3 regions of the Listeria sp. MAN/IMW/UF464 genome follow, and region 2 is predicted to be linked to each of the others. Evidence: riboswitches for the same ligand, from Rfam matches in the RefSeq annotation. Region 2 holds a riboswitch; each other region holds the start of a gene.
What was found. A riboswitch is a leader RNA that binds a small molecule or an ion and turns the genes downstream of it on or off. The one in region 2 is predicted to bind S-adenosylmethionine.
Positions count from the first base shown of each region.

Region 1: linked by a shared signal. The riboswitch ahead of AC4PG0_RS10305 (ABC transporter substrate-binding protein) and the one ahead of AC4PG0_RS06950 (MetQ/NlpA family ABC transporter substrate-binding protein) in region 2 are both predicted to bind S-adenosylmethionine.
Region 3: linked by a shared signal. The riboswitch ahead of metE (5-methyltetrahydropteroyltriglutamate--homocysteine S-methyltransferase) and the one ahead of AC4PG0_RS06950 (MetQ/NlpA family ABC transporter substrate-binding protein) in region 2 are both predicted to bind S-adenosylmethionine.

Region 1 is NZ_JBZWZP010000003.1:85,824-93,423, reverse strand. Features, by position in the region: gene AC4PG0_RS10330 (bifunctional metallophosphatase/5'-nucleotidase) at 1-972, opposite strand, end outside; gene AC4PG0_RS10325 (EAL domain-containing protein) at 1,160-1,909, shown strand; gene AC4PG0_RS10320 (IMP dehydrogenase) at 1,981-3,489, opposite strand; gene AC4PG0_RS10315 ((4Fe-4S)-binding protein) at 3,656-3,889, shown strand; gene AC4PG0_RS10310 (GNAT family N-acetyltransferase) at 3,901-4,179, shown strand; SAM riboswitch class I at 4,320-4,422, shown strand; gene AC4PG0_RS10305 (ABC transporter substrate-binding protein) at 4,508-6,082, shown strand; gene AC4PG0_RS10300 (ABC transporter permease) at 6,184-7,134, shown strand; gene AC4PG0_RS10295 (ABC transporter permease) at 7,145-7,600, shown strand, end outside.
Region 2 is NZ_JBZWZP010000001.1:1,356,660-1,364,259, forward strand. Features, by position in the region: gene yycH (YycH family regulatory protein) at 1-786, opposite strand, end outside; gene walK (cell wall metabolism sensor histidine kinase WalK) at 783-2,615, opposite strand; gene yycF (response regulator YycF) at 2,799-3,512, opposite strand; gene AC4PG0_RS06945 (pyridoxal phosphate-dependent aminotransferase) at 3,724-4,905, opposite strand; SAM riboswitch class I at 5,058-5,177, shown strand; gene AC4PG0_RS06950 (MetQ/NlpA family ABC transporter substrate-binding protein) at 5,288-6,109, shown strand; gene AC4PG0_RS06955 (methionine ABC transporter ATP-binding protein) at 6,124-7,140, shown strand; gene AC4PG0_RS06960 (methionine ABC transporter permease) at 7,137-7,600, shown strand, end outside.
Region 3 is NZ_JBZWZP010000001.1:1,248-8,847, forward strand. Features, by position in the region: tRNA gene AC4PG0_RS00065 (tRNA-Ser) at 1-18, shown strand, start outside; tRNA gene AC4PG0_RS00070 (tRNA-Met) at 61-134, shown strand; tRNA gene AC4PG0_RS00075 (tRNA-Asp) at 139-214, shown strand; tRNA gene AC4PG0_RS00080 (tRNA-Phe) at 219-291, shown strand; tRNA gene AC4PG0_RS00085 (tRNA-His) at 318-390, shown strand; tRNA gene AC4PG0_RS00090 (tRNA-Gly) at 413-483, shown strand; tRNA gene AC4PG0_RS00095 (tRNA-Ile) at 510-583, shown strand; tRNA gene AC4PG0_RS00100 (tRNA-Asn) at 590-662, shown strand; tRNA gene AC4PG0_RS00105 (tRNA-Ser) at 699-789, shown strand; tRNA gene AC4PG0_RS00110 (tRNA-Glu) at 795-866, shown strand; gene AC4PG0_RS00115 (MFS transporter) at 929-2,086, shown strand; SAM riboswitch class I at 2,181-2,287, shown strand; gene metE (5-methyltetrahydropteroyltriglutamate--homocysteine S-methyltransferase) at 2,394-4,691, shown strand; gene AC4PG0_RS00125 (aminotransferase class I/II-fold pyridoxal phosphate-dependent enzyme) at 4,713-5,837, shown strand; gene metC (cystathionine beta-lyase) at 5,830-7,002, shown strand; gene AC4PG0_RS00135 (bifunctional homocysteine S-methyltransferase/methylenetetrahydrofolate reductase) at 6,999-7,600, shown strand, end outside.

The sequences.
Region 1 (7,600 bases), on a different contig from region 2:
TACATCTGAAAAAGCTTTACCATTGTTGTAACTTTGGACGATACGAGTTTTTCCAACTAATCCGTTTGTGTATTGGTGATTGTGCCCTGCAAGGACTAAATCGACCGAGTTATTTGGGTCTAATTCATTTGCTTTTGTCATCATATTTGCAGCTTCCCCGGCTACATCTTGTTTTGTTCCAGTGTTTGGGTTCCCAGTGGAAAGTGCTGGAACGTGGGATAGAACAACGATTGCGTTAACGCCTTGGCCTCTAAGTTCAGCAGAGTATTTAACGATTGTTTCTGCTTCATCAAGGAAATCGTAGTCTTTAATATGATTTGCAAGAACTAAATTAGGAATTTCTGTTGTAACGATACCGATGAAGCCAACTTTGACGCCATCAATTTCTTTTACATAGTATGGTAAAAAGCCTTCTGCGACTGTGTTTGTTCCTTTGTTGACCACGTTAGCTGCGACGATTTTCATGTCACTTTTAACGCGTGGATAAGCTTCTACGATTGGTCCGAATTTGTTTGTAGAAACTCCGTCCAAAATTCGTTTGTATTCAGGTAAACCTTCGTCAAATTCGTGGTTACCTAATGTGCCAACTTCGAAATTCATTTTTTGGAGAACTTTCATCGTTGGCTCGTCTTGAAGTAAACCTGATACTGCTGGACTTGCGCCGACCATGTCGCCCGCTTGAACACGGATAGCATTGTCAGTTGTCGCCCCAGGATTTGCCTGTAAAAATGAGCTAGTAGCGTTGTCCAAGTTAGTAGCTAAGTAATCCGCGCCTCCGATTGGTGAGCCTGATGCATCTTTGGAGGCTGTTTCAAGCGCTCCGTGGAAATCATTTATCCCCAAAATCTGGATAGGAACAGTATCTGCTGCTGCTTGTGCTGTTGTCCCGGTGAATGGTGCTGTAAGTCCGATTGTGAGCCCTGCTACGAGTAAAACATGTGTAGTTTTCTTGAAAAATTTGTTCACTTTCACACTCTCCCTTTTTTCGCCAGTGGCAAATTTGTAAGCGCTAACTCAAAGGTGCCTAGCTATAATTGTAGCAAAGAGGAATCACCCTAGCAATAGGAAATATGGATTTTGTGTAAATGTAACGATAATTTTTGGCTATATTTTCATTTCGGTTGAAAAAAGGGTAAACTATAGATAAAGGAGGGATAAGATGGATATCTCTAGTACGGAAATTTGGGATGCGATTAGAAGAAATAGTTTCTTACTGTATTATCAACCAAAAGTAGATGCCAAAACGAATGAGCTTATCGGATTTGAAGGTTTAATTCGACTAAAGACAGCGACGGCGATTCTAGCTCCAGCGGATTTCTTTGAAGATATTGCCCTTTTAAATGCAACACGAGAAATGCAGGACTTTGTGGCTGAAACAGCAATTGAACAAATTAACCAGCTAGGGGGACGTTTTTCGATTTCGATTAATATTCCGGCACATTATGTTGTAAGTAGTAATTATATGACTTTTTTATATGATTATGTGAAAGAACATTTAAAGTATCCGGAATGCCTAGAAATAGAAATTATCGAACGGGGCGAAATTACGGAGCTAGCTGTTGCAGATAAAAACTTACGTAAAATTAAAAAACTCGGCGTCACAGTGAGCATGGATGATTTTGGAAAAGGCTACAGCTCGCTGGCATATTTGCGTAGTTTACCAATTGATATTGTAAAAACAGATATGTCATTTATTGCTCTTTTAAAAACGGATCGAAAGCAACAAATTATTATTCAAGCAATTGTTAATTTATGCCATGATTTAGGCGGGAAAGTTGTTACAGAAGGCGTAGAAGACATCGAACAAGTGAAGACGTTACGCGAAATGAAAGTGGATTATTTCCAAGGCTATTATTTTAGTCGTCCACTACCAATGAAAGAAATTAAAGAAAAATATTCGATTGTCTGAGATGCCTAAATGAAAAAATTGGTTGGTGTGAGAATGGTAATTTACCAAATTCACACCAACCAATTTTGTTTTTATTTGATTAAATTGTTCGAAGCATCTTTTACAACAACGTCATGCGCGCCACCTTCTACGATAGAAGTGGACGAAACAAGCGTGATTTTTGCTTTTTGTTGTAACTCAGGGATATTTAGCGCGCCGCAGTTACACATAGTAGAGCGGACTTTGCTAAGGCTGATGGCAACATTGTCTTTCAAAGATCCAGCGTAAGGAACATAAGAATCTACGCCTTCTTCAAAAGATAATTTCTTATCGCCGCCAAGGTCATAACGTTGCCAGTTGCGCGCGCGGTTAGCTCCTTCACCCCAATATTCTTTCATATACGTGCCATTTAAATTAACTTTGTTTGTTGGGCTTTCGTCAAAACGGGAGAAGTAACGACCAAGCATAATAAAGTCAGCGCCCATTGCTAGAGCTAATGTCATATGGTAGTCATAAACAATGCCACCATCGGAACAAATCGGAATATATACACCTGTTTCTTCAAAATATTCATCGCGAGCTTTAGCAACATCAATTAGGGCGGTTGCTTGTCCGCGGCCGATACCTTTTTGTTCACGTGTGATACAGATGGAGCCACCACCAACGCCAACTTTAACGAAATCTGCGCCAGCTTCTGCAAGATAACGGAAGCCATCTCGGTCAACAACATTCCCTGCGCCGACTTTGACTGTATCGCCGTATTTACCGCGAACATAGTCAAGTGTGCGTTTTTGCCATTCGGAGTATCCTTCAGAGGAATCGATACACAAAATATCTGCGCCAGCTTCTACTAGAGCGGGAACACGTTCTTCATAGTCGCGTGTGTTAATTCCAGCTCCAACTACATAACGTTTGGAGGAATCAAGTAATTCTAATTTATTTTCTTTATTTGAGTCGTAGTCTTTGCGGAACACCATGTGAACCAAGTGTTCGTTATCGTCTACAAGTGGTAAAGCATTTAATTTGTGGTCCCAAATAATGTTGTTAGCTTCTTTTAAAGTGGTCGATTTTTTAGCAGTAACTAGTTTTTCAAAAGGCGTCATGAAATCTGCAACTTTTTCATCAGGACTCATACGCGTCACTCGGTAGTCGCGACTTGTCACGATTCCAAGTAATTTACCGTGCGCTGTGCCGTCTTCTGTAACTGCAACTGTAGAATGACCAGTTTTTTCTTTTAAATCAAGAATGTCTTGGAGGGTTTTATCTGGGCTGATATTAGAATCACTAATAACGAATCCAGCCTTATGATTTTTCACGCGAGAAACCATTGCAGCCTCACTTTCGATTGATTGAGATCCGAAAATGAAAGATACGCCGCCTTCTTTAGCGAGAGCAATTCCCATGTTATCATCAGAAACAGCTTGCATAATTGCGGAAACAAGCGGAATGTTCATTGTGATAGCAGATTCTTCCCCTTTTTTAAATTTTACAATCGGTGTTTTTAAGCTAACGTTTGTTGGTACACATTCAGCGGACGAGTAGCCTGGAACTAGTAAAAACTCACTAAATGTGCGGGACGGTTCTTCAAAATAAAATGCCATTATTTCCACTCCTTCTTCTATTGTTAAATATACTTATAAAATATCTTTATTATTTCAATAACTGGCTTGAAAGTCAATGACTGGGATGCTTTTTCGGGACGTTTTCTTTTAGTAGATGAGTGGAATATACTAAGAGTAAGGAAACTTTGGCGAAGGAGGTAATCAGATGGAAGAAGAAACATTATTAGAACAAGGCTACCGTAAGTATCGCGGGGCAGAAGTAGATATTTATTTTAATACGAATATTTGCGCACATTCCGGTAATTGTGTAAAAGGTAACGCAGAACTTTTTAATTTGGATAGAAAACCATGGATTATGCCAGATAACGTACCAAAAGAAGAGGCAAAACGGGTGATTCATACTTGCCCAAGTGGAGCGCTTCAGTATATAGAGAAATAGGAGGATAACAAATGGAATATAAAAACGGTGAAAATAGAATTTATGCGGTAAATGATGAAGGTGTCGAGGTTGGTGAAGTGACTTTTGTGCCAACTGGGGAAGATATGTTTATTATTGACCATACTGGGGTGGATGATGCGGCTCGTGGTCAAGGAATAGCTCAAGAACTTGTGAAACGCGCTGTCGAGAAAGCAAAAACAGAAGGAAAGAAAATTATTCCACTTTGCCCGTTCGCTAAAGCTGAGTTTTCTAAGAAGCCAGAATATCAAGAAGTACAAGCCGATAAATAATAGGCGTAGACTGGGAACAAATCCCAGTCTATTTTTTTATAAAATAAATTTTAAAAATCCAGTTTTCTCTTCTTGACATCTGGTTCTTTTCAGTGTATCTTTAATTCACAGTAAACTTATAGGAATAATAGTATTACAATTTCTTATCCAGAGTGGTGGAGGGAATCGGCCCAGTGAAACCCGGCAGCGGAGCGCAAGTTCTATGCTAATTCCGATCAGAAGTAATATTCTGGCAGATAAGTAGTAGCTTTTAATGAGGCGCTTCGATTCTGACCAAAAAACAGAGGAAGCGTTATTTTTAGCGCTTAAAGAGGGGAGTTTTTGTTAGATGAAGAAATTTTTATTAGTAGCGGTTATCTCAGTTTTTGCCTTGGTGTTAACGGCTTGCGGAGGCTCTGGCGCTAGTTCAGACAAAGCAAACGGTTCAGGCAAAGCGAAAGACGGCGGCTCTCTAATTATCGGCGTTACTGGAGATCCAGAAGTTATCAATCCGAACTACGCTTCTGATCGTGTAACATTAACGATTCAACAAGCTGTATACGCACCGCTATTTTGGGAAGTTGACGGGAAACCGGCACTTGCAAAAAGCTTAGATATTTCAGACGACAACTTAACTTACACTGTGAAACTAAAAGATGGTTTAACTTGGCATGACGGCAAACCTTTGACTGCAGATGACGTAGTATTTACTGTAAATTCTATTTTAGATACAAAACAAAACAGCCCGAACCGCGGCAACTTTGTTTTTGATGATAAACCTGTAAAAGTAGAAGCAGTGGACGATACAACGGTGAAATTCACTTTACCAACTGTTGCTCCAGCCTTTGAAAATACAATTAAAACATTCTTCCCAATTCCAAAACACATTTTTGAAGGGGTAGAAAACATCGAGAAAAGTGATAAAAACAAAAATCCAATCGGCTCAGGTCCGTACAAATTTGTTGAATACAAAACAGGTGAATATGTTTCCCTAGAACGGTTCAACGACTATTTTGACGGCAAACCAAAATTGGATAAAGTTACTTTCCGAATCACAAAAGACCAAAACGCAGCTAATTTAGCACTGCAAAATGGCGAAATTAACTTAAAATCCATTCAACCTTCTGATAGAAAAAAAGTAGAAAAAGCGAGCGCGGTAAACATTATCACTTACCCGGAAAACCGCTTAAGCTATGCAACGTTCAACGAAAACCAACCAGCTCTTAAATCAAAAGAACTTCGCCAAGCCCTTTCTTATGCGCTTGACCGTGAAGAAATCATTGATGCAGCTTACGGTTCAGATGAATACGCAAAACCAGCTTCTTCGTTCCTAACAGAAAACACGAAATACTTCACGGATAAAGTAGAAACATACGACCAAGACATTGCCAAAGCGAAAAAATTAGTAAAAGAAAGCGGTTTTGATACAAGCCAAAAACTAACTGTTTACTATTTAAACAACAGTAAATCACAAGAAAGTATCGCGCTTTACTTACAACAACAATACAAAGAAATCGGCGTGACACTTGACTTGAAACCAACAGATCCAAATGCACTAAGCAACATCACACTTGACCGCAAAAACGCAGACTACTCTATCGCACTAAATGGTTATATCATGGGGAACGATCCTGATGCATATAAATCTCTATTTAAAAGCGACGAGCCATACAACTACGCTAACTACCACAACAAAGACCTAGATGCACTTTGGGAAAAAGGTGCTGTAACTGCGGATGATAAAGAACGTCAAGAAATCTATGAAAAAATCCAAAACACCATTGCTGATGACGCTGTAATTTATCCAATTTCTTATGATAATGCAGTGCTAGCTCTTGATAGCCGTTACGGTGGTCAAAAAGCTGCAACACCACAACCAGTAACAATGTTCCGTGATCTTTCTAAACTATATTTAACGGAATAATAATTAAAAATCATTCGTAAAAAATCTGGCCTGCCATGCTTGTTTTTGGCAGGTTCAGGTTTTTACTTGTCATTTTTAGTGTTTTAGATAGGAGATAAATTATGCTAAAAACAATCATAAAACGCGTATTGCAAATTATTCCGATGCTGTTTATTATCTCGATTATTTCGTTTGCACTTATAAAATTAGCGCCCGGGGATCCCGTGAATTCGTTTGTTACGCCTGATATGAATCCTGATGATGTGGAGCGGATTAGACAGAGCTTAGGGCTGGATCAACCGATTTATGTACAGTATTTTATTTGGCTTGGGAATTTGCTCCAAGGTAATCTTGGTTATTCGATTGTGAACAGCCAACCAGTTTTACAACAAATTTTAGAGAGAATTCCAGCGACACTTGGTTTGGTGGGAACTTCGCTCGTTCTGACGTTATTGTTGTCGATTCCACTTGGTTTGGTTGCGGCGAATTATGAAAATACGTGGATTGATAAAGTGCTAAACGGGATTTCTTATATTGGGATTTCGATTCCGATTTTTTGGTTTGGGATGATTTTAATAGATGTGTTCTCGATTCAATTAGGGTGGCTCCCAAGTCTAGGGATGCGAACGATTGGGGTCGACTCCTTCTGGGATATGGCGGAGCATGCGATTTTGCCAGTTATAACGCTGACTTTCCAAGGGTGCGCGGCATATTATCGTTACGTCCGCTCGAATACGATTAACCAATTAAAAGAAGAATATGTTTTATTCGGTTATGCGAAAGGTCTATCCAAAGTACAAATTATGGGGCATCATGTCTTGAAAAATTCCTTGTTGCCAGTCATAACACTACTTGGGATGTCACTTCCGCAAGTCATTACAGGCGCTTTTATTACCGAAAGTATTTTTTCATGGCCGGGAATGGGGTCGCTTGGGATTAATGCGATTTTCCAACTAGATTATCCAGTTATTATGGCGATTACACTTTTTTCAGCGCTATTATTAATTATTGGGAACTTGTTGGCCGATTTAGCTTATATGATTGTCGATCCACGGATTAGGGAAATGGGGTGAGGAATTCATGATGCGATTAGATTTTTCGAAAAAAACAATGCAAGATTTCGAGCGGGATGCGGAAGTTGTTCATGCTACCAGAGAGCGGAGTTTTTGGCGTTTTATGCTGGCTGACCGCCGCGCTGTTTTTGCGACGAGTGTGCTGATTCTTATTACAGTCGCTTGTATTTTCGCGTTCCTTTCGCCTTATGACCCCAATGCTCTTTCCGTTCAGGACAAACTGATGCCGCCAAATTCCTCGCATTGGTTTGGGACGGATGACCATGGTCGGGATTACTTGACGCGTGTCTTGTACGGCGGCCGGGTTTCACTACTTGTTGGCGTGTTTGCGATGATGATTGCCGTTGTCGTTGGAACACTCGCTGGTACCGTTAGTGGCTACTTTGGTGGATTCATTGACAATATGGTAATGCGTTTTCTTGATATTTTCATGTCGATTCCATCATTTTTCCTACTAATGATTTTA
Region 2 (7,600 bases):
ATTTTCTGTATCCATTTCAATGACGCTAGAGCCGTCTGTATAGGTATTTCCTTCGCTCTTAACTGTACCTGAATCTTGAAATAGCGCTGAGGTAAATAGATTGATTTCAAGCGAATCTGTAATGTATTTTTTGCGATTTAGCTTTGTTTTTTCGGAGCTTAAGAACAGATTGCGTTTGTTGGAAATAACTTTATCGTTTTGCGCGAGTTTACTTTCGTTCTTTTTAACAATTTTTTCAATTTTATCAATATCTTTATTTTGCAAGGAGCTTTGGTAAATATTTTCTTGGTCATCATTGGCAAAATAAACAGAATGAAGCCCAGTATCCGTGTTATTTATATCAAATACAATACGATTAAAGAAGGCAGATTCTAGCCCTTCTCCTTCCACTTGGAAATTTTGAGCAAAAATTGAAAATGGAATATTGTTAGGGAAAATAATCTCTATCGTCCCATTTTTATGGATTAATTTCTCGTATTCTTCATTACTTTTTTTATTGGCAAGAACTACTTCTGAGAAACTAAATGCTTTTCCTTGTGCCATTAACTCATTTAACAAGTCTGAGTCTAAGCTTTGGTAATTAATTTCATTTGCATTAACAGCTAATTTATATGGTTTAAATACTTGTGATGTTGTCATGGTTTTATCAATGGTTGTTTTTTCAACTTCTTTAACGTTAATCGCTTCGTAATCAGGTTGTCCCTTCCAAATAAAGTAGCTTAAGACGATACTGAGCACGACTAGAACTGTTAATAAAAATGAGCGAAATCCTGTTTTTTTCATCATTCCCAATCATCCTCCGGTAAGTCACTGTATGGCAGGGTGAATTTAATTATCGTACCTTTGGACTTGTTGCGTTCTGCCCAAATTCGGCCACCATGAGCTTCGATAACTTCTCTGGCTATCGCTAGTCCTAACCCTGTTCCTCCCATTTCCCGCGAGCGAGCTTTATCAACACGGAAAAAGCGGTCGAATACATTTGCCAAATCTTCATCAGGTACGCCTAAACCTTCGTCAGCTATACTAACTTCAATTTCATCTTCAAATTTTTTCAAGTAGAAAGAGATTCGGCCCCCGTCCGGTGAATATTTATTGGCATTCGAAATAATATTATCTAATACTTGCATTACTTTATCTTCATCAATTTCGATGATAACCGGTTCTTTTGGAATGTGGCGTTTAAACATGATTGTTTCTTTTTTCATCATTTCAAAGCGATCGATAATATGGTTGAAGAAGTCTGTGAAATTCACGAAACTTTTTTCTAATTGCTCTCTTCCTCCGTCCATTCTTGAAAGTTTAAGCAGGTCATTTACAAGACGAATCATTCGTTCTGTTTCGTTTTGAGTCACTTCAAGGAAACGTGGTGCAATTTCTTTATCTTCCCATGCCCCGTCACTAAGAGCCTCTAAGTAACTATGCATACTTGTAAGTGGAGTTCTTAATTCGTGCGACACATTAGAAACGAAATCGCGGCGTTCTTGATCAACTTTTTCTTGATCGGTAATATCGTGTAATACTGCAATAACGCCATTATTAAATCCAGTTTCTCTTTGAATAACGGAAAAATTAGCGCGCAGTACGTATGGTTTATCAAGCGTACTACGGTCCATCGTTAATGAACCATCGACTTCCATTAAATCTTCAAATTGATAGGTATCGCCAATATCTAGTACATCAATAATTGATCGACCATTGGCACTCTCATGCTTAACGCGTAACATTTTTTCGGCTGGCGTGTTAATAAGAATAACTTTTCCACGGCGGTCTGTAGCAATTACTCCATCGGTCATATAGGCAAGTACGGAGGAAAGTTTGCGCCGTTCTCCTTCTGTCATGGCCTGTGCTTCTTGAACACGTTTTGTTAATGTATTGAAGGAATCTGCTAGTTCGCCAATTTCATCCACACCATAGACTTTAACTTTCCGGCTGTAGTTTCCTCGCGCCATCGCATAGGCTTGACGTTTCATTTCAATAATTGGCTTCGTAATCGTTCTGGATAGTAAAATTCCAAGTACCGCTGTAATGATCATGGCAATCAAAGTACCAGTAATGAAAATGTTCGTAATATCATCCACTTGTTTATATACACTTTCAATATCGGCGACAAGATAAATAGCCCCTATCACTTGTCCTTTATTTTTGATGGAGGATACGTTCACCCAGACACGGTTATTTTTATTTGATTCGTCTTTATAAATTTTATCCTCAGATGTAGTTCCGAGTGATAAGGTTCGTTTAACAAGGGGATCGTTACTTTTTTGCCCAACGATGCCTTGATTATCTAAATTGGAAGTCCCGAGAATTTTGCCTTTATCATCTACTATTCTTACTTCGATTATGTTGCTGCTTGCACGCGAATAGTCGACCAAAAGCTCTCGAATATCATTTTGTAGCTTCACTGAGTTATCGCTATTTTTTATGATTTCTTCTCTAGCATTATAATCCAGCAACGTGATGCTATTCGTGATGGAATCTTGAAAATTCTTCTCCAGTTGCCCTTCCAGCTCACGTACAAAATACGCGCCGATTACTTGCATTGCTACAATAATTAATAGCAAATACATAATAACTAACTTAAATTGTACAGACTGAAAAAATCTCATTTTATGCATAAGTCTTTCTACTCCTATTCGGGGTAATATATTTAAATTAGTATACCATATGTTATGGGGTAGACGTATTGTTTTTCCTGTTATTTGGGTCAATTTATTTATAAAAATAATTATTAAGTATGCGGATATACCCAAAAAAAGTGGTCCTCCAAGTTTTTTACTTGGCGACCACTTCTTGTTTATTTATTCTTGTTCTGGATTGCGTAAATAATAACCAACGCCGCGTCTTGTAACTAACCACGCTGGATGGCTTGGATTATCTTCAATTTTTTCGCGTAGACGTCGAACAGTAACATCGACCGTACGAACATCACCGAAGTAATCATAGCCCCAAACTGTTTGAAGTAAATGTTCTCTTGTCATGACTTGACCCATATGTTTAGCTAAATAATGAAGTAATTCGAATTCACGATGCGTAAGTTCGATTGTTTCGCCACGTTTTGAAGCAACATATGCGTCTGGATGAATAATTAATGAACCAATTTCTAATTCACTGTTTTCTTCTTCCTCGGCAGCGTTTGAGCTTACTTGGCTATGACGGCGCAAGTTGGCTTTCACACGAGCGATTAATTCGCGGTTACTAAATGGTTTCGTAACGTAATCATCGGCACCAAGTTCAAGTCCGATAACTTTATCAATTTCGGAATCTTTTGCAGTTACCATAATTATTGGCATATCATACTTCTTACGTACTTCACGACATACCTCAATACCATCACGACCTGGAAGCATAATGTCCAGTAAAATCAAATCTGGCTGAACTTCTTCTACAAGTTCTAACGCTTCATCGCCATCATAGGCGCAATATACATCAAAGCCTTCTTTATTTAGATTAAACTTAACTATATCCGCAATCGGTTTTTCGTCATCTACTACAAGAATTTTCTTTTCTGCCATTTTTTTACAGTCCTCTCATTCCTGGATTTCGCCGGCTTTAACCGGGACAGATACTTTTTATTTAATGCAAAAAAATCTCACTAAATACTTTAAATTCCGGCCTGTCTTCATAAAACAACATGCTAAGAATAGACTTACTAATCAATTATAACACATACAGTTAATTATCTGAATTATTACAAGCTATTTTCTCTTAAAATCACATAATCTCTTAATTTTGTGCCACTTTATCAAATAAATGTAGCTTGGAAATTCGCGCCACTGCCTCTTCTAATCGTCTTTCATCCATTAAAAGTCCTACGCGTACATAACCCTCACCGAAAGTCCCGAAACCACTTCCGTCAGCAACAGCTACACTAACTTCATTTAATAAGTAATCCGCGAATTCACTACTTGTAAACTCTTTTGGAACGGGCATCCATGCAAAAAAAGAGCCCGCTGGAGCAATTGCTTCCCAACCAATTTTATCACAAGCAGCTATAAATGCATTTCTACGGCTTTCATAACGAGCATTTAATTCTTGTACACAAGTTTGATCGCCTGTGAGAGCCTCAATTGCAGCATCTTGAATACCTGGGAATAAACTTACATACATATGATCTTGAATGAGGTTGATTGCTTCGACAACGTCTTTATTCCCAACAGCAAATCCTACGCGCCAGCCAGCCATATTATATGTTTTCGAAAGCGTATAAAGTTCGATTCCAACCTCTTTCGCCCCTGGAGTTTCTAAAAAGCTAATCGGTTTCTTCCCATCAAAACCAATACCACCATAAGCAAAATCATGTGCAATCGTAATATTGTTTTCTTTAGCAAAAGCAACCGTTTCTTCAAAAAAGTGAGTCGTAGCAACCGCGCCAGTGGGGTTATTCGGATAATTTAAATACATCAACTCCGCTTTTTTTGCGATTTCTTCAGGAATTTTATTAAAATCTGGTAAAAAGTTATTTTCAGCAATAAGTGGCATTGTTTCGAACTGAACTTCTCCTAAAACTGCTCCTGATAAATAATCTGGGTAGCCCGGATCTGGTAAAAGCATTACATCACCTGGATCCATTAAACACATTGGCAGTTCAACAAGCCCTGTTTTCGTCCCAAATAAAATGACTACTTCTGTATTTGGATCAATGGTTACATTATATTCACGCGCATAAAAATCAGCCGCGGCTTGTTTAAGTTCCTGTTTTCCACGAAACAACGAATATTTATGATTGATTGGATTTTCTGAAGCTGCTTTCATTGCTTCCACGATATGCTTGGGTGTTGGCTGGTCTGGATTTCCTTGACCTAGATTAATCACGTCATAACCTTCTGCCACTTTCTTTCCCACTTTTTCTACAAGGCTAGAAAAAAATTGATCTGGTAAATTTTGCAAGCGTTTGGAAATTTTCATTTGGCACCCGTCCTTTTCAAGTTTCATTGATTAAAATAGTAAAGTTTTCTGAAGTATTTGTCCAGTATGATTTTTTTTAAACTTAAAAAAGCATTGACAAATTATCTTAAAATGCGTATATTTTTAACTAACAGGTTTTTCTAAAATATTTTCTCTTATCGAGAGCGGCAGAGGGACTGGCCCGATGAAGCCCGGCAACCTAACTTTATTTAAGCGTAAAGTGAAGGTGCTAATTCCAGCAAAATGGTGTATTCCGTTTTGGTAGATAAGAGGAGCTGGATATGTTCGACTTTCCACTTCTCTATTCTAAATAGAGAAGTTTTTTTATTGCTTTCATGAATAAATCTGGATAAATAATCAACATACTAGGGAGGAAAAAAAGATGAGAAAATTAACAAAAGGGTTAGGAATTTTACTTGCATCAAGCCTTATTCTAGGGTTAGCAGCATGTGGAGGCGGAAGTGACGATAAAGCCTTAAGCACAAAAGAAATCACCATTGGAACAACAGCAGGACCTCACCAACAAATCGCTGAAGAAGTTCAAAAATTAGCGAAAAAAGACGGCCTTGAAATCAAAATCAAAACTTTTGATGATTATAATACACCAAATACAGCTTTAAACGACGGTGACCTCGATGCGAATAACTACCAAACAATCCCGTTCTTAGAGCAACAAAAGAAAGATAAAGGCTACAAATTAGACGTTGCTTTTAAAACAGTAGCATTCCCAATGGGTGTTTACTCTAACGATATTAAAGACTTAAAAGACCTGAAAAAAGGCGACAAAATTGCCGTTCCAAACGATCCAAGTAACGAATACCGTGGTTTAAAACTATTTGAAGATGCTGGCATTATTAAATTAAAAGATGGCGTGGAAGAAAAAGCAACGAAAAAAGACATTGCTGAAAACCCACTTGACCTTGAAATCGTTGAACTGGAAGCTTCTCAAATCCCTGCACAATTAGATGAAGTTGCAGCAGCAGCTATTAATACTAACTTCGCAATGGGTGCTGGACTTTCTATTAATAAAGACGCAATTTACCATGAACCAACAAAAGACAATCCATATCCAAACGTATTTGTTATCCGTAGCGAAAACAAAGATGATGAAGTCGTTAAAACATTAGAAAAATACTACCATTCTGATGACGTAAAAGCATTTATTGAAAAAGAATTTAATGGGTCTGTAGTACCTGCATTCTAGGGAGTTGTTTTATTTTGATCGAATTACATCAAGTTTCAAAGTCATTTAACGTAAATGGAAAAACCGTAGAAGCCGTCAAAAATGTTTCTATTACAGTCGAAAAAGGAGAAATTTTCGGTGTCGTTGGTTACAGTGGCGCCGGAAAAAGTACCCTCGTTCGTTGCATCAACTTGCTTGAACGTCCTGATGCCGGCCAAGTTTTAATTGACGGGAAGAATTTGTCTACCCTCTCAAGTAAAGAACTTCGTGTCGCTCGTCGGAAAATTGGTATGATTTTCCAAGGATATAACTTACTTAAAACCGCAACTGTCTATGATAACATTGCCAAACCGTTAAAATTAGAAGGTGTTCCAAAAGACGAAATCGAGATTCGCGTAAATAAATACTTGTCGATTGTTGGCTTAGAGGATAAAAGAAACAATTATCCAAGTCAGCTTTCTGGCGGTCAAAAACAACGTGTTGCGATTGCTCGTGCTCTTGCGCATGAACCAGAAATTCTTTTAAGCGATGAAGCGACAAGTGCTTTGGATCCTGAAACAACAGAAGCAATTTTGCAGTTGTTACTTAAGATTAACGCTGAGCTTGGCATTACGATTTTCTTAATTACACATGAACTTGATGTCATTCAACGTATTTGTGACCGGGTTGCTGTGATGGAAAATGGCCATTTAGTAGAGCAAGGTACCGTTCTTGATATTTTCACCAAAGCAAAACACGCGACAACAAAACGCTTTGTTGGCTCGGAAGCTAGTTTCGACATCCCGCAAGATTTGCTTGAAAAATATATCGCGACCGGAAAATTAGTTTCGCTTCATTTTATTGGTGATGAGGCTGATGAACCTGCGCTCGCTCTTGTATCACGCAAATTCGACGTTCTTCCAAGCATTTTAGCTGGTGGAATAGATCATTTGAAAAACGGAACACTTGGAAAACTACTCGTTCATTTAAAAGGGGACGAAGCCGAATATAGTAAAGCTATTGCTTATTTGAAAGAATCTGGAGTCGTTGTTGAGGAGGTCGAGTTACTATGAGTTTGTTTTTTGAAGAATGGGGACCGATACTTTGGCAAGGATTTTTAGAAACTCTTACAATGACTGGGATTACACTTGTAATTTCACTAGCAATTGGGTTGCCACTTGGCGTATTTTTAACATTAACGCGTAAAGGCGGTCAATCAGAAAATCTGGTTGTATATAGTATTTTGAACTGGGTAATTAATATTTTACGTTCGCTACCTTTCATTATTTTATTATTCTTAATGATTCCGGTAACTCGCTTTGTTGTTGGTACTACTATTGGGATTCAAGGTGTGATTATGCCACTTGTTGTATTCACCGCGCCTTATATCGCTCGCTTGATGGAGTCTGCCCTACTTGAAGTTGATCGTGGTGTTATTGAAGCCTACCAAGCAATGGGGATTTCAACGCCAAAAATCATTTGGAGCGTAGTTATTCGCGAAGCTCGGTCTGGTATCGTTCTCGGTTTAACGAT
Region 3 (7,600 bases), 1.4 Mb from region 2:
CGAATCCCTCTTCCTCCGTTTTTTCACTTGTGATATGTGGACTAAATTAAATATTATTGTCGCGGGGTGGAGCAGTCTGGTAGCTCGTCGGGCTCATAACCCGAAGGTCGTAGGTTCAAATCCTGCCCCCGCAATAGTGGTTCCGTGGTGTAGGGGTTAACATGCCTGCCTGTCACGCAGGAGATCGCGGGTTCAAATCCCGTCGGGACCGCCATTATGGCTTGGTAGCTCAGTTGGTAGAGCACTTGATTGAAGCTCAAGGTGTCGGCAGTTCGATTCTGTCCCAAGCCATTCTTTTTAAACATTTTTGCCTTATGGCGGATATGGCGAAGTGGTTAACGCACCTGATTGTGGTTCAGGCATTCGTGGGTTCGATTCCCATTATCCGCCCTTTGTTTTTAAATTTTATTATGCGGGTGTAGTTTAGTGGTAAAACTACAGCCTTCCAAGCTGTTGTCGTGGGTTCGATTCCCATCACCCGCTTTTTACCATGAAATTAGATTTACTAGGGGCCTATAGCTCAGCTGGTTAGAGCGCACGCCTGATAAGCGTGAGGTCGATGGTTCGAGTCCATTTAGGCCCATTTTATTCCACAGTAGCTCAGTTGGTAGAGCAATCGGCTGTTAACCGATCGGTCGCAGGTTCGAGTCCTGCCTGTGGAGTTATTCTTTCAAAAAGAGAATAGATTTTTTATATCTGGGGAAGTACTCAAGTGGCTGAAGAGGCGCCCCTGCTAAGGGTGTAGGTCGCTCGCGCGGCGCGAGGGTTCAAATCCCTCCTTCTCCGCCAGATATGGCCCGTTGGTCAAGCGGTTAAGACACCGCCCTTTCACGGCGGTAACACGGGTTCGATTCCCGTACGGGTCATCTAAAAAAACAATGTCGAACATCGACATTGTTTTTTTTTAGTAAGTTTTCGGAGGTGTGTTATGGGGGCAAAAGGGAAGTTTTGGATTTTAACGATGGTTGTAGCTATATCTGGATTATCTCAAGGTGTTTTACTGCCACTTATTGCGATAATTTTAGAAGAAAAAGGGGTAAGTGCTGGAATAAATGGGTTTCATGCAACAGGAATTTACTTAGGTGTTTTACTGATTTCTCCATTTATTGAGGCACCTTTACATAAATATGGTTACAAGCCTATAATATTAGTTGGCGGAGGGCTTGTTGCGATTGCAATATTTGCTTTTCCTATTTGGTTTAATTTATATTTTTGGTTTATATTGCGATTGCTTATTGGTATTGGGGATCATATGTTGCATTTTTCATCGCAGACATGGATTGGAGCAATGAGTGATCCTAGTAAGCGTGGTCGAAATATGGCTATTTATGGCTTGTTTTTCTCTGTAGGATTTGCGATTGGGCCACAGTTGGTGAATTTGGCAAAAGTAAATGCAAACTTGCCTTTCTTCTTGTCAGGTATTTTAGTATTGATTGCTTGGAGTCTTGTTTGGTTTATTCGAAATGATTTCGTGGGAGAAAAGGCTGTTATTCGGAAAATTTCTTTTTGGGGAAGTATAAAACGCTTTTCGGGCGTATTTAAGATGGCTTGGGTTGCGATGATTCCACCGTTTTTGTATGGGATTCTTGAAACCGGACTTAATGCGACATTTCCAGTTGTAGGGTTGCGAGACGGGCTTGATACAATGATGATTGCGATGATTATTTCTTCTTTTTCAGTTGGGACGATTATTTTTCAAGTGCCGATTGGGATTATTAGTGATAAATTTGGTCGGGATAAAATGTTACCGCTTTTGACTGGAGCAGGGGCTGTGGTTTTTGTATTAACAGCGTTTGTTAAGATACCTATTTTCTTTGTGATATTTTTCTTTATTTTGGGGATATTGCTAGGCTCGCTTTATTCACTAGGGTTATCTTATATGACTGATTTGACGCCGCTTGAACTACTTCCGGCTGGAAATATTTTGGTAGGAATGTTCTTTAGTTTAGGGAGTATTATTGGTCCGAGTGCAACGGGGATGATGATAGGGATTTTTGGAAATCAAATATTTTATTTTGTGGTCGCTGGAATCCTTTTGCTAGGCTGTTTATTATTAGCTTTGGGAGGACGGAAGGAAGCACATTGAAAGAAAATAAAAATTTAATGATTGACAGTTTTTAGTTGCAAGTGGTATGATGATTTCAATCCAATTTAAGTGATTAAAAAAACTAAATAAATTACTCTTATTATGAGTGGTAGAGGGACTGGCCCGTTGAAACCCAGCAACCTTTCAATTCGTTGAAAAGGTGCTAAATCCTGCGAAGTGTGATGCTTCGAGAGATAAGAGAGACTTAAAAAGTTTCACTGTATTTGTGTATCGAAACTTCCAAACCTCTCTAGTTCTCTAGGGAGGTTTTTTATTGGCAAAAAATTGAGAGGATAAGGTGATAGGTATGGTAAAGGCGATTAGTTCAAACTTGGGGTATCCGAGACTTGGGGAGAAACGTGAATGGAAACGTGCGCTAGAAAAGTTTTGGAATGGTGCGATTTCAGAAGAGGAATTATTGGCGGAAACAAAAGCTCTAAGATTACATGCGCTAAAGAAACAACAAGATAAAGGAATTGATTTGATTCCAGTTGGTGACTTTAGTTTTTATGATCAAGTGCTAGATACGAGCGTTACATTTGGGATTATTCCAAAACGCTTTCAACATGATGGTGGGAAGGTTTCGCTAAATACATATTTTGATATTGCGCGTGGTAAGAGTGACGCGGTTGCTTCTGAAATGACTAAATGGTTCAATACTAACTATCACTACATCGTGCCAGAACTTGCTGAAGCTGATCCTAAAGTATTAGATAACCGGGCGCTTTACTACTACGAAGAAGCGAAAAACGAGCTTGGGATTGAAGGGAAGCCAGTACTAGTTGGTCCAGTTACTTATTTAAAACTTGGAAAAGGTAGCGATGCAGAAAGCTTTGAAATATTATTAGATAAATTTATTCCAGCGTATATTGAAATTTTGAAAGAGCTTGAAACTGCTGGTGCTACGTGGGTTCAAATTGACGAACCTTATCTTGCAACTAGTTTTGATAAAAAAGAAATTGCTTTATTTGAAAAAGTATACAAAGCGTTTCATGATGCTGTACCAAACTTGAAAATAGAGTTACAAACTTATTTTGAAAGTTTGGATTATTATGAAGAGGTTGTTAATTTGCCAGTTGCGGCGGTTGGAATTGATTTTGTTCATGATCACGGCGATTCGATTAAAGCGTTGAAAGCTCACGGATTTCCGCAAAATAAATATTTAGCGGCTGGGGTGATTGATGGTCGAAATGTTTGGCGCAGTGATTTGGATGCGAAATTGGCACTCCTTACTGACATCGCTCATTATGTGGCGGAGGATAAATTGATTGTCCAACCATCGAATTCATTATTACATGTACCAGTAACAAAACTAAGCGAACCTGATTTAGATGAAGTGATTCTAGGCGGCTTATCATTTGCTGATCAAAAATTAGATGAAATTGCAATTTTAACGAAAGCTTTAACAGAAGGTGCGGAAAGTGTGGCTGCTGAGCTAAATGAAGCTCGTGAGGCTGTAAAAGCGCTTAATGAATCAAGCCATCGAAATAATTTAGAAGTTCAAGCGGCGATTGCTAATTTAGAAAATGTTCGGGTTGACCGAGAATTACCATTTGCAGAACGAATCAAATTACAACATGAATGGCTCAAATTACCACTGTTTCCAACAACGACTATCGGAAGTTTTCCACAGTCACCAGAAGTTCGGAAAACACGTGCAGATTGGTTAAAAGGAAATATCACCGATGCAGAATATAATGCATTTATTGAAAAAGAAACTGCTCGCTGGATTAAAATTCAAGAGGATTTAGATATCGATGTGTTAGTTCACGGTGAATTTGAACGTACTGACATGGTAGAATATTTTGGACAAAAATTAGCAGGCTTCCAGGCAACTAAATTTGGGTGGGTACAATCTTATGGTTCGAGAGCGGTTCGTCCACCACTTATCTACGGGGATGTTGCTTTTACAGAGGAAATTACAGTGAAAGAAAGCGTCTATGCCCAGTCGTTAACGAAGCGCCCAGTAAAAGGGATGCTCACTGCGCCGGTGACAATCATCAATTGGAGTTTTGTCCGTGATGATGTGCCGGAAAGTGTTGTTGCGAATCAAGTTGGCCTCGCGCTTCGTAAAGAAGTAGAAGCACTAGAACGTAATGGCATTAAGGTTATCCAAGTGGACGAGCCAGCTTTACGTGAAGGTTTACCATTGAAACAAGCGAGATGGCAAAAATATTTAGATGATGCGGTATATTCATTTAAATTAACAACTGCTTCGGTTCAAAATGATACGCAAATTCATACTCATATGTGTTACTCGGACTTTGATGACATTATTGATACAATCAGTGCTTTGGATGCCGATGTGATTTCGATTGAAACCTCAAGAAGTCATGGGGAAATTATTTCGACATTTGAAGAAGTGACTTATGATAAAGAAATTGGACTGGGTGTTTATGATATTCATAGCCCGCGAGTTCCAACTGTTTCAGAAATTCAAGATAATATCCGTCGTGCGTTACGTGCAATTGATGCAAAACAATTTTGGATTAACCCGGATTGTGGTTTGAAAACGCGGAAAGAGCCTGAAACAATTGCAGCACTTCAAGATATGATTAAAGCGACTAAAGAAGTTCGTGCGGAATATCAAGTATTAGAGAAATAAAGGAATGGAGGAGAGGTAATTATGGCAAAGCTGAAACAAGAGACGATAGCAGCGCAAATTGGAAATAGAAAGTGTGAAAGAACGGGTGCTGTCAATATGCCAGTCTACTTCTCTACAGCTTACCAGCATGCCGATCTTGGGGTATCAACGGGATATGATTATACTAGAACGGGAAATCCAACGCGAGATGCTTTACAAGAAGCACTTGCGGAACTAGAGAATGGCACGCATGCATTTGCGACGAGTTCTGGGATGAGTGCGATTCAATTAGTCTTTCAGCTATTTAAAACGGGTGAACATATTATAAGTTCGCAGGATTTGTACGGAGGGACTTTTAGATATTTTGAACAGTTTGGAGCGCAATATCAGATTGGTTTTTCTTATTGGGACGGGGCGAACGTGAATGATTTGGAAAAATTGGTTCGCCCGGAAACAAAAGCGATTTTCATCGAAACGCCGACTAATCCATTGATGCAAGAAACAGACATTGCTAGTGTGTCTCGGTGGGCACATGCGAATGATTTACTTGTTATTGTAGATAATACATTTTATACACCTGTTTTGCAGCAACCATTAACTTTAGGCGCAGATATTGTTATTCATAGTGCGACGAAGTATCTTGGTGGACATAACGATGTGCTGGCAGGCGCGGTTATTGTTAAAGAGGAATGGCTTGGAAAATTCTTTTTTGATCAGCTAAATGCAACGGGTACTGTGTTATCGCCATTTGATAGTTGGCTTTTGATTCGTGGTCTGAAGACGCTTGTTTTACGAGTGAGACAGCATCAGGCAAATGCGGAGAAAATCGCTGCGTTTTTGGAGGAGCATGAGTTAGTGGAGGAAGTACGCTATCCGGGCCGCGGGGGAATGATTAGTTTCTTTATTAAGGATGCAGCGCTCGTATCGCCACTTTTAAAAGAGCTTGAGTTGTTTACTTTTGCGGAAAGTTTAGGTGGGGTAGAGAGTTTGATTACTTATCCAACAACACAAACTCATGCGGATATTCCATTGGAACTTAGAAATTCTTATGGGCTCACAGATAAATTATTACGAATTTCGGTTGGAATTGAAGCTAGTGAAGATTTAATTGCTGATTTATCTAAAGCGCTTGATGCGGTTTTGAAAGGGGTGACCGCTCGTGGCTAAGGATTATGGGCAAGATACAGCTGTAATTAAAGCTAGTTTAGGAATCGATAAAGAAACAGGTGCTCTTAATACGCCCATTCATTTATCGTCTACATTTCATCAGCATGATTTTGATAATTACCATACTTATGATTATGCAAGAAGTGGCAATCCGACGAGAGAAAAAGTGGAGCAAGCGATTGCGGAGTTAGAAAGTGGCACGAACGGTTTTGCTTTTGCAAGTGGTATGGCGGCTGTTTCTGCGGCACTTTTTACCTTATCTAAAGGGGATCATTTTATTATTTCAAAAGATGTGTATGGTGGAACTTTTCGTTTGGTTGAGCAAGTGTTGCCGAGGTTTGGGATTACGCATACTTTTGTTGATACGACAAACATTGATGAAGTTGCGAAGGCGTTTCAAGCGAATACTAAGTTGGTTTACTTGGAAACACCATCCAATCCGCTATTACATGTGACGGACATTCGGACTGTTTCTAAACTTGCGAGAGCGAATGGCTGCCATACGTTTGTTGACAATACTTTTTTAACACCACTTATTCAAAAACCGTTAGAGCTTGGAGCAGATTTAGTTATCCACAGTGCGACGAAATTTCTTGGCGGTCATAGTGATATTTTGGCAGGACTTATTGTTACTAATAACCCGGATTTGGCTGAAGCTATTTACTTTTTGCAAAATTCAACTGGTGGGGTTCTTGGGGTACAAGATTCATGGTTGCTGCTTCGCGGACTTAAAACGCTATCTGTTCGGATGAAAGCTGGGACGGAAACTGCGGAAAAAATTGCTTTGTTTTTAAATGCAGAACCAGATGTAGTTGCGGTGCATTATCCTGGCTTACCATCCCATGCAGGCTATGAAATTCAAGTAGAACAAGCGACGAGTGGTGGAGCTGTTTTGTCTTTTGATCTTGGTAGCGAAGAAGCTGTGCGCGAGCTCGTAAATCATTTGGAGTTACCGGTATTTTCCGTGAGTTTAGGTGCGGTTGAGAGTATTTTATCTTATCCTGCTAAAATGTCTCATGCTGCTGTTCCAGAAAAGGAGCGTTTGGCGCAAGGAATTACACCAGGATTATTACGTTTTTCAGCGGGGCTTGAGGATGCAGATGATTTGATTGCTGATTTAAAACAAGCACTTTCGTTCATTAAGAAAGGAAGTGTCGCGAAATGAATTTAAGAAAAGATTTAAGCGAAAAAGTATTAATTGCAGATGGTGCGATGGGCACTTTGCTTTATTCCTACGGGGTGGACCGTTCGTTTGAAGAACTGAATTTATCTCATCCGGAAGATATTGTAGCGATTCATAAGGCTTATATTGGTGCTGGTGCGGATATTATTCAAACTAATACTTACGGAGCCAATTATATTAAACTCGCTCGATATGGTCTTGAGGATGAAGTGAAGCGAATTAACCAAGCCGCCATTCGGTTAGCAAAGGAAGCGGCGAGAGGGACTGGGACGTATATCTTTGGCACGATTGGCGGGATAAATGGAGCTGTGGATGCAAGACTTCCGGCGGCTCCTCTGGAAGAAATTAAGCGTAGTTTTCGGGAGCAGCTATACTGTTTTTTGTTAGATGGTGTGGATGCAATTTTGCTCGAGACGTATTATGATTTAGATGAACTTAAAACGGTGTTGAAAATTCTCCGTGAGACGACTGATTTACCTGTCGTGGCAAATGTATCGATGCATGAACCAGGTATCCTGCAAAACGGGAAAAAATTACCAGATGCGCTGGAAGAACTTATTGCGCTCGGTGCAGATGTGGT